Regions from separate parts of the Shewanella sp. ISS20 genome, predicted to be linked through region 3. Evidence: predicted binding sites of a transcription regulator. Region 3 holds the regulator's gene; each other region holds the start of a gene.
The links. Region 3 encodes LexA, which represses DNA repair genes until DNA is damaged. Its sites were predicted from a motif close to TACTGTATNNNNATACAGTA; they were not measured.
Positions count from the first base shown of each region.

Region 1: recN (DNA repair protein RecN) is a predicted target of LexA. The motif match lies at 1,542-1,561, and genes of this name have one in related genera.
Region 2: recA (recombinase RecA) is a predicted target of LexA. The motif match lies at 1,189-1,208, and genes of this name have one in related genera.

Region 1 is NZ_JAWRZK010000001.1:1,786,936-1,790,207, forward strand. It holds gene AC1HDP_RS08190 (YjaG family protein) at 1-173, shown strand, start outside; gene AC1HDP_RS08195 (LysR family transcriptional regulator) at 472-1,374, opposite strand; gene recN (DNA repair protein RecN) at 1,586-3,244, shown strand; gene AC1HDP_RS08205 (SulP family inorganic anion transporter) at 3,254-3,272, opposite strand, start outside.
Region 2 is NZ_JAWRZK010000001.1:1,764,302-1,767,573, reverse strand. It holds gene mutS (DNA mismatch repair protein MutS) at 1-1,031, opposite strand, end outside; gene recA (recombinase RecA) at 1,302-2,360, shown strand; gene AC1HDP_RS08105 (regulatory protein RecX) at 2,365-2,817, shown strand; gene tnpC (IS66 family transposase) at 3,053-3,272, opposite strand, start outside.
Region 3 is NZ_JAWRZK010000001.1:3,091,069-3,094,340, reverse strand. It holds gene plsB (glycerol-3-phosphate 1-O-acyltransferase PlsB) at 1-1,542, opposite strand, end outside; gene lexA (transcriptional repressor LexA) at 1,701-2,321, shown strand; gene AC1HDP_RS14090 (SulA-like leucine-rich domain-containing protein) at 2,318-2,803, shown strand.

The DNA of each region.
Region 1 (3,272 bases), 1.3 Mb from region 3:
ACTTAATTTTCAATCATGAAGTGATGGTTGAAGAGCGTGAGCTGCAATCAAACTTGCTCGATATCATAGAAAAAGAGCCTTACGCAAAAGCTGAATTTATTAAATCGCTGCGTAAAGAGTTAGTAGAATCTGGCGTGTCTAACATCGGCATTTCAGCAGAACCAGACGCATAACGTCTAACGTTCAAAGCTCAAAGCTATGTGACCTATTCCCAAGCAGCCATTGCACTTGGGAATAGGATATCAATTTAATACCAAAGAATCTCAGCTAGTTAACTAAGTGCTGACAACACAGTTGCCCCCTAGTCTTCTCTTCTGCACCAAAGCTATCACGAAGCCATCTGAAGCCATGACTAGCAAGTTCGATACTGCGCTTAATTAAGTCGTCATCACTAAGACGCCAATAATGACCAATAAAACCAATACTAAATAGGCACGAATACAAATGGTTTTTATACTGTTTAGCTTACGCTTAATTTGCCATATCAAACAGTTCCGGCGCGCGCGCCTGCATAAAGGCAAGAAACAATTTAACTTTTAATGGCTGCTGACTGCGCTGATGATAGAGCATAGCAATACGCCGCTGCTCCCCTGCCCACTTAGGCAAGACTTTAACTAAAGCGCCACTGGCAAACTCATCTTTAGCAAATAACTCTGGGCCGTATAACACGCCGCCACCTGCTGCTGCCGCTTTAATGGCGCCATGTAAGTCCATCAAGGTTAAGCGCGCCGGGCCATCATAATAAAAACGTTCGCCACTACCATGACTTAATGACCAATTAAATAGTGGCCACACCTTAATTAATCTGTGCTGGCGCAGCTGCGCAGGATGCTCGATTAACTCATTGTTTTCTAGGTAACGCGGCGATGCCATTAAACAATAATCGAGCACGCCAAGAGTTGTCGCAACCCAAGAGGAATCGGGCTGCGCGCCGCCAACAATGGCAATGTCGACCGCCTTATCAATCAAATCCACTTCTTGATTTGATTGAGCTATGTGTAAGCGAATATCTGGGTAAAGGTCACAAAAATCATTTAAGGCATTAAGCAGCACCATAGAGATAATCGAAATCGGCGCTGCTATGCGCAAGGTGCCCTCAGGTTTATCTATGCCGCCGTCACTTAATTCATCAAACTGATTTATCACAGCTTGATAGCGCTGAAATACTGCCAAGCCCTCTTCGGTTAACCTAAATTTTCGGGTGCTGCGCATTAATAGCTGCTGATCTAAAATGGCCTCAAGCTTGGCCAATTGGCGACTCACAGTGGCTATCGGCATAGACAATTCTTTCGCCACTTGCGAAAAACTGCCGGCATTCACTAGGTGAACAAATAAATACACTAGATGTAAATCAGCACCGCCGAGTTCGCGCATGACATTTAACCTTAGAGGAAAGTGGTAAAATTCTACCAGCCTACCTGAGATAAATATATGATGCTATTAGCATTAGTCTTTTACATGCAGCCTAATTAATCACGCTTGCCATGCTAATTAAATGTAAATTGTTCGGGATGGTATTTACTGTATATAAAATCAGTATATACTGTGTATCAATACAGTGTTTAGTCAGTGACAGGAATTCACTATGCTCAGCCAAATTAGCATTCACAATTTTGCCATTGTCCGTTTTTTGGAATTAGACTTCAGCGCCGGTATGACCAGTATCACTGGTGAAACGGGAGCTGGTAAGTCCATCGCTATTGATGCGCTAGGTTTATGCTTAGGTAATCGCGCCGACGCCTCAAGCGTTCGACCTGGGTGCGATAAAGCCGAGGTGAGTACACGCTTTAGTTTAAGCGACGTTCCTGCGGCGCAGCGCTGGCTGGAAGACAACGATCTCGAACTCGACACTGAATGTATTTTACGCCGCATTATTACCACTGAAGGCCGCAGTCGTGCCTACATTAATGGCAATCCTGTTCCTTTAGCCCAGCTTAAGGCGCTTGGACAATTACTGGTGGGTATTCATGGTCAACATGCCCATCACGCCATGCTTAAGTCCGATCAGCAACTAGCCTTGCTTGATAGCTACGCGAACCACAAGTTCTTACAAGAAGCTGTCATCAATGCTTATCAGCAAGTGCGTCAAAGTGAGGCTGAGCTAAAGCGCTTAACCTTAAGTAGCAACGAAAGACTGGCGCGGCGCCAATTACTGCAATACCAAGTGCAAGAGCTGGATGAATTTAACCTGCAAGCCGGTGAATTTCAGGAAATTGAATCTGAGCATAAACGCTTAGCCAATGGCTCGGCGTTAATTGATAATTGTCAGCATAGTTTGCAACTCATCCAAGACAGTGACGATGCCACTATTGAGCAATTGCTTAATAAGGTGATTAATTTAACCTATGAGATCAGTGAGTTTGACCCTGTGCTTGCCAATGTCTGCACCATGTTGAACGAAGCGCTAATTACCATTCAAGAAAGCGCTAATGAGCTCAATCATTTCCAGTCAAAGCTAGAGCTAGACCCTGAACATTTCGCCGAATTAGAAGCGCGATTAACCTCGTGTATGCAATTGGCCAGAAAGCATTTAGTCATGCCAGAGTTATTGTTTGAACGCCATCAAGAATTAGTCACTGAACTTGCGACTATTGATTCTGACGATCAAGCCTTAACTGAGTTAGAACAAGTATTGGCCGCTAAACGCAGCCATTATCTTGAACAAGCAAAAAAACTAAATCAAAGCCGCACTCGCCACGCCAAAGAACTAGAAAAGCTGGTGTGCCAATCGATTCAACAATTAAATATGCCTAAAGCCAAGTTTGTGATTGAAGTTAATTTCAACGAGCAAACCATATCAAGCTTAGGCTGTGACAATGTTGAGTTTCAAGTGACGACTAACCCAGGCCAACCTTTGCAAGCACTAGCAAAAGTGGCGTCTGGCGGCGAATTATCGCGGATTGGTTTAGGTATTCAGGTAATTACCGCGCGCAAAGTAGCCACTCCGACCTTGATATTTGATGAAGTGGATGTCGGGATTTCAGGCTCAACCGCTGCAGTGGTGGGTAGAATGCTGCGCCAATTAGGGCAATCGACTCAAGTATTGTGCGTCACTCACTTGCCGCAAGTTGCCGGTAATGGTCATCAGCATATGTTTGTTGATAAAACCAATAAAGGCGGCCAAACCGAAACTACGATGAAACCGCTCAATCAAGAGCAACGAATTTCTGAACTGGCGCGCCTACTGGGCGGTGATACCATCACAGCAAACACCTTAGCTAATGCTAAGGAATTACTGCAATAATCCCGACACTTACAACATACTGTGCACC
Region 2 (3,272 bases), 1.3 Mb from region 3:
GGGCTGCGTAGGTCATGGCTTAAGCCGGTATCTAGCAGCTCACCAACAGCTTGATGACGTGAGCGAATATTGTCTTGATGGGTAAGCGGTTGATGGATCCAGCGCTGTAACATCCGACTGCCCATAGGGGTAGCGGTATTATCTAAAATCCATGCCAGCGTATGCTCTCTGTGACCGGCAAGGCTAATGGTCAGCTCAAGATTACGACGGGTGGCAGCATCAAGAATAATGCTGTCGTTAGGATTCATCTTAGTAATAGCATTAATATGGGGTAGGGCGGTGCGCTGGGTGTCTTTAACGTATTGCATCAAACAGCCTGCCGCTTGAAGCGATAAGCGCGCATCGGTAATGCCAAACCCGTGCAAATCCTTTGTGCCAAATTGATTTAACAGGCTTTGAATACAAGTGTCATAGTCAAACTCCCATTCGGGGCGACGTCTACGTCCTTTGACGTTATCTATAATATTAACTTGCGAGAAATCTTCGTTATATAGCAATTCAACTGGGCGGGTGCGCTGTAATTCGGCTTCGAGCGCCTCATTGCTATCAAGCTCAATAATACAAAAACGACCTGAGGCAACATCTAAGGTGGCGTAACCAAAGCCTTGTTTACCTTCATAAATGGCGGCGAGTAAATTGTCTTGGCGCTCTTGCAATAACGCCTCATCGGTTAAGGTGCCTGGGGTAACAATTCTTACCACTTTGCGCTCAACCGGGCCTTTACTGGTCGCGGGATCGCCTATCTGCTCACAGATAGCAACAGATTCACCTTGATGAACTAGTTTTGCCAGATAACCTTCAACCGCATGGTAAGGAATACCCGCCATAGGAATAGGATCACCACCGCTTTTGCCCCGCGCCGTTAATGAAATACCTAATAATTCCGATGCATTTTTGGCATCATCATAAAAAAGTTCATAAAAATCACCCATGCGATAAAACAATAGCATGTCAGGATGGGCGGCTTTGAGCGTCAAGTATTGACGCATCATAGGGGTGTGCTTTTCCAGTTCAGCGTTAACCATAGTCATTTTGCAAACTTCATCTTGAGTCAGGTGGAGTCAGACCTGAGGCCTGAATTTTTGTCGATTTTAGCAAGCTTTGAGGGTGAATGATGCACAGGGCTTTAACTTTCTTCGTAAGTAGAGTTAAGTCTCGTGCTAAAAAATTTTATGAAACAGGGCTTGATACTGTATGACTGTACAGTATACTAAGCCTAATTAAACGGCGCGTGACTTAATACGCGTTTAGTACCTAGATGACTTACTTGGCACTGCGTGGCCAATAACAAGGGATACACAATGAAGATAGATCCAAACAAAGAGAAAGCACTCAGTGCCGTGTTGAGTCAAATTGAAAAGCAATTTGGCAAAGGCTCAATCATGAGACTGGGCGAAGACCGCTCTATGGATGTGGAAACTATCTCAACGGGTTCATTATCATTAGACGTTGCCTTAGGTGCTGGCGGCTTACCTATGGGCCGTATTGTTGAAATTTATGGACCTGAATCTTCAGGTAAAACCACGCTGACGTTAGAAGTTATTGCTGCAGCGCAGCGCGAAGGTAAAGTCTGTGCCTTTATTGATGCGGAGCATGCACTTGACCCAATTTATGCCAAAAAACTGGGCGTAGATATTGATAACTTACTGTGTTCTCAGCCTGATACTGGTGAGCAAGCGCTGGAAATTTGTGATGCCTTAACTCGCAGTGGCGCAGTTGATGTCATCGTTGTTGACTCAGTGGCAGCATTAACCCCAAAAGCTGAAATTGAAGGCGAAATTGGTGATTCACACATGGGTTTAGCCGCTCGTATGATGAGCCAAGCTATGCGCAAACTTGCGGGTAACTTAAAGCAGTCAAACACATTACTTATCTTCATTAACCAAATTCGTATGAAAATTGGTGTTATGTTTGGTAATCCAGAAACTACAACAGGCGGTAATGCGCTTAAGTTTTATGCCTCAGTTCGTCTTGATATTCGCCGTACTGGCGCCATCAAAGATGGTGATGAAGTTGTAGGTAACGAAACTCGCGTTAAAGTGGTTAAAAATAAAATCGCTGCACCATTTAAGCAAGCTGAATTCCAAATCCTTTATGGTCAAGGTATCAACCGTACTGGCGAGTTAGTTGACTTAGGTGTTGCCCATAAACTGGTTGAAAAATCAGGTGCTTGGTATAGCTATAAAGGTGACAAAATTGGTCAAGGCCGCGCTAACGCGGGTAAGTATTTGAAAGAAAACCCAGCCATTGCAGCTGAAATTGAATCGCAACTGCGCACCTTGTTATTAACCAAGACTGATGGCGTACCAAGTGCTGGCGGCGATGAAAATATCGACTTAGAAACGGGTGAAGTGTTCTAAGAGAATGATTGCTGAGGCAAAAAATGCGCTGTTAGCCATGCTGGCGCGGCGCGACCATTCTTGTAAAGAAGTTGCTGATAAGTTAGCCAGCAAAGATTTTAGCGCTGAAGTAATAGCCAGTGTCATAGGTCAATTTCTTGATAGTGGTTATCTTGATGATGAGCGCTTTGCCAGCGCTCTAGTGAGAAGCCACATCAATAAAGGCCATGGGCCAATACGCATTCAACAAGCCATGTTTCAAAAAGGCATAGCCAAATTATTAATCGCTCAGAGTATTAATGATGCCGATTGTGATTGGTATGAGCTTGCGAAAGCTAAAGCTGTGCGTAAATATGGTGAAGCAGAAGCGCTTGATCCTAAAGAGAAAGCTAAGCGAACTCGTTATTTATTATCTCAAGGTTTCAGTTATGACCAAGTCTCTTACGCGCTTAGTGTTAATGACTCAGATTTTGATTAACGCCATGATGCTCTGAAGCCTAAGTTTGAGAGTGTTTGAGTAAATCGGCGAGCTAATCACTTAGCTAATGGCTGTGATAATAGCTATCTAAAAAATCCTTGTGTAGGTCGTAAGTTAGCTCCAATCTTTTATTATGCCCAATCTGCAAAGCTTGGGCATTTTTGTATCTGCACCATCTCATCTCATCTAATGCTTATTAAAGCTTGATAAGCAGTAAGCGTCTGGGCAACTACACCTATCTTTTAAAGTTCCATGGTAACAGGCTGTCGATATCCGGTGCTGGTTGGCACAGTTCATTAAGACAAGCCATGATGTAATCAAATGGTACTAAGCCATTGACCTTTGCCGTTTCGACAATACTGTAAAGCGTGGCACTGGCATGGGCCCCATTAGCTGTCTGACTGAATAACCAATTTTTTCGGCCAATCACAAACGGTTTTACGGCTCGCTCTGCA
Region 3 (3,272 bases):
CTTATTAGCTAAGCCATTGACCACAGGGGTTAACCAGCTTGGCTTAGCCTGCGGATTGGTGCTCATTTGCTCACGCCAATCAGCTACATGCTCATTCAGGTAGCTTTGAATGGTAATAGGCTCGCCAAAATTCACATAACCTTGACCAAAGTTACCTAATTTACGGATGGCACCAAATACTTGCCATAGCGACTCTTTTTGCTTCTTTTTGCCACTTAACTCTTTGTGATAGGTCGCGACTTCCATCACATGGTCATAACCTAAATACACAGGCACTAAAGTGATAGGACGCTCAATGCCGCGCAGCACTGAATTTAACGTCATGGCTAACATGCCGGTTTTAGGGGTTAGCAAGCGCCCAGTACGCGAGCGACCACCTTCAGTAAAGTATTCAACTGAATAGCCTTTAGTGAACAGTTGGTCTAAATATTCACGAAAGACTGCGGTATATAATTTGTTGCCGTTAAAACTGCGACGAATAAAGAAGGCGCCGCCACGTCTAAACAAAGGCCCCGCCGGCCAGAAATTAAGATTGATACCCGCAGCAATATGCGGTGGCACCATACCTTGGAAATATAAAATGTAAGACAGCAGCAAATAGTCCATGTGACTGCGATGACAAGGCACATACACGATTTCATGGCCATCATGGTGCAACTGGCGCACATGTTCCGCGCCCTTAATATTGATGCCCTTGTAGAGCTTATTCCAAAGCCATGTCAGCATGCGTTCGGCAATTCTTACCAAGCTATCAGAATAATCCGCCGCGATTTCATCAATATATTCAACAGCCTTAGCCTTAGCTTCGGCATGAGTAATTTTTTTGGATTGAACTTCCTCATCAATCGCCTTCTGCACTGCTTCGGAATTAATGAGGGCATGAAATAAATTCTGACGACTTGGCAGCGACGGCCCTGTCATCACTTTGCGCTGACGGCTAAAGTGAACCCTAGCAACGCGCGCAAGTTTATGGGCAATCTGCTGATCCGTGCCATGCTCGTCAGCCATATAGCGCAGCGACACAGCATTAGAGAATTGCACAAAATTATGGCGACCTAAGAATAAGATCATAAAAAATTTGCGCAGCCAATTAGGATCTTCGCGCTCTAACACCGCGGCCTTCATAGTGTCATCTTCTTTACCTGGTGTCCGTCCCCAAAACAGACTCACAGGTACAAGTTGAATTTCCAAATCAGGATTAGCTCTGTGCATTTGCAGCAGAGTTTTAAATTCACTTAAGAAGGCATCACTTGATGGCCGATTGCCAAACATAGGTTTAGCGCGATTTAAGCACACAACTCGCGGCAGTGCTTTGCCGTGGCATTCCAACTCATCGTAAGGGCTAGGTAAACCAAACTTATCGGTGACATCGCTCAAGGCGGCCATATCGCTGAAAGATTCAGTTTTCATTACATAAATGAGCGGTTTTTTAGGATCAAGATTTAGATCGGCAAAGGGATCTGTTGGCACAACGATTGTGTGCACTAGCTTGCGCTGAAACCAGCGCAACACTGTCATTACGAAAGAGTCTTGTTTGGCCATTGTTATTATGCAATTCAGGTCACGTTAATAGTCCTATAGAATACCAGAACAGGCTACTTGATAGCGAATCTCTACTTAAAACAAACCTTGGCGAATACTTGCGCCAGCACAAATACTGTATATACTAACAGTAACTGTATAGAAAGACAGGAACCAACATGAGACCTTTAACACCCCGCCAAGCAGAGATTTTAGAACTGATTAAACGCAATATCAGCGAAACTGGTATGCCGCCAACTCGTGCAGAAATTGCGACTCAGTTAGGGTTTCGCAGTGCCAATGCCGCCGAAGAGCATTTAAAAGCGCTGGCAAAAAAAGGGTGTATTGAAATCATGCCTGGTACTTCTCGCGGTATTCGTCTGCCGCCCGAAGAAGTGGTAGAAATTGAGACTGGTCTGCCACTCATTGGCCAAGTTGCTGCGGGCGAGCCTATTCTTGCCCAGCAACATGTCGAAAGTTATTTTCAAGTTGATGCCACTATGTTCCATCCTGCCGCCGACTTCTTATTAAAAGTTCGCGGCGATAGCATGAAGAACATCGGCATTCTCGAAGGTGATTTGCTAGCCGTGCATAAAATGCAAGAAGCTCGCAATGGCCAAATTGTGGTGGCTCGAGTTGATGATGACGTCACAGTTAAGCGCTTTGAAAAGAAAGGGAGAATAATTTATCTACACCCTGAAAATGATGAATACTCCCCGATAGTTGTTGATCCTAGCTATCAAGAACTGACCATAGAAGGCTTAGCCGTAGGCATTATTCGTAATGGTGGTTGGCTATGACCACCAAAACATCAACCACATCAGGTCACCCCGGATTATGGTGCGCTAATACTCGGCGCGTTCATCAAACCATGATAGAAAGCTTACCAACCCAAGGCCAAGGGCGAATTGAGCTTGAAAAAATTGCCCCACAACTGGTGCGTCTCAGTCACCAAGGCCAATGGATAGTCTTAATTAATCCGCCCAACATAGGTTATAAAACCATGTTGGCCGCGGCTGGGGTTCGCTTAGATAGAGTTTTACTCGTAAAAGCCAAAGATGAAGTTGAAGCCTTATGGGCGAGTGAAATTGCCCTTACCAATGGTACCTGCAGCGCCGTATTAACTTGGGTTTCTATGTTAGATCAACGCGATCAGCGCCGCATGCAATTAGTTGAACGCAATGCTCGGGCGATTGGCTTTATTTTTGAACATGTAAACCTAACGCTTGGTGACGAGCTCGCATTTAAAGCCCCGCAGACCTTACTGCGTGCCATGCATTAGCACCTAAACATAATCTAAAAATCTAAGCTCGAAATTCACTAATTCAAAATCTAGGCTCGCAGCCTAAGCTCAAAATTTAAATGCAAACCAAGTTCAGCCCAACATAGTGCTGCAGATTAAATTCTGCAGGCATGTCTTAGCTATTACTCATCATCGCCACCAGCATTCATTTCAGTCAGCAAGCCACGCCCTATACTTTCAATCTTTATTGATTTCTAAATTTATGACTTTTCAGCTATATATCTATGGTATGGAAAATTAAGTTGCTGCTAACTTTAATGAATAATGGATTTATCTGATTAACGATTAGTGTCCAATATCGGGCAGCATCATCAAGAATACCTTGGTGCTAGCCTCAAAACACTTGCCGTCATCGTTTGCTGTTGTGGGAACCGAAGAGTTTACATAGCACCTAGACTTTACTGTGTACCTCTTCTTTGTAATTGCTTAGGCAATTAATCGGGGAGAT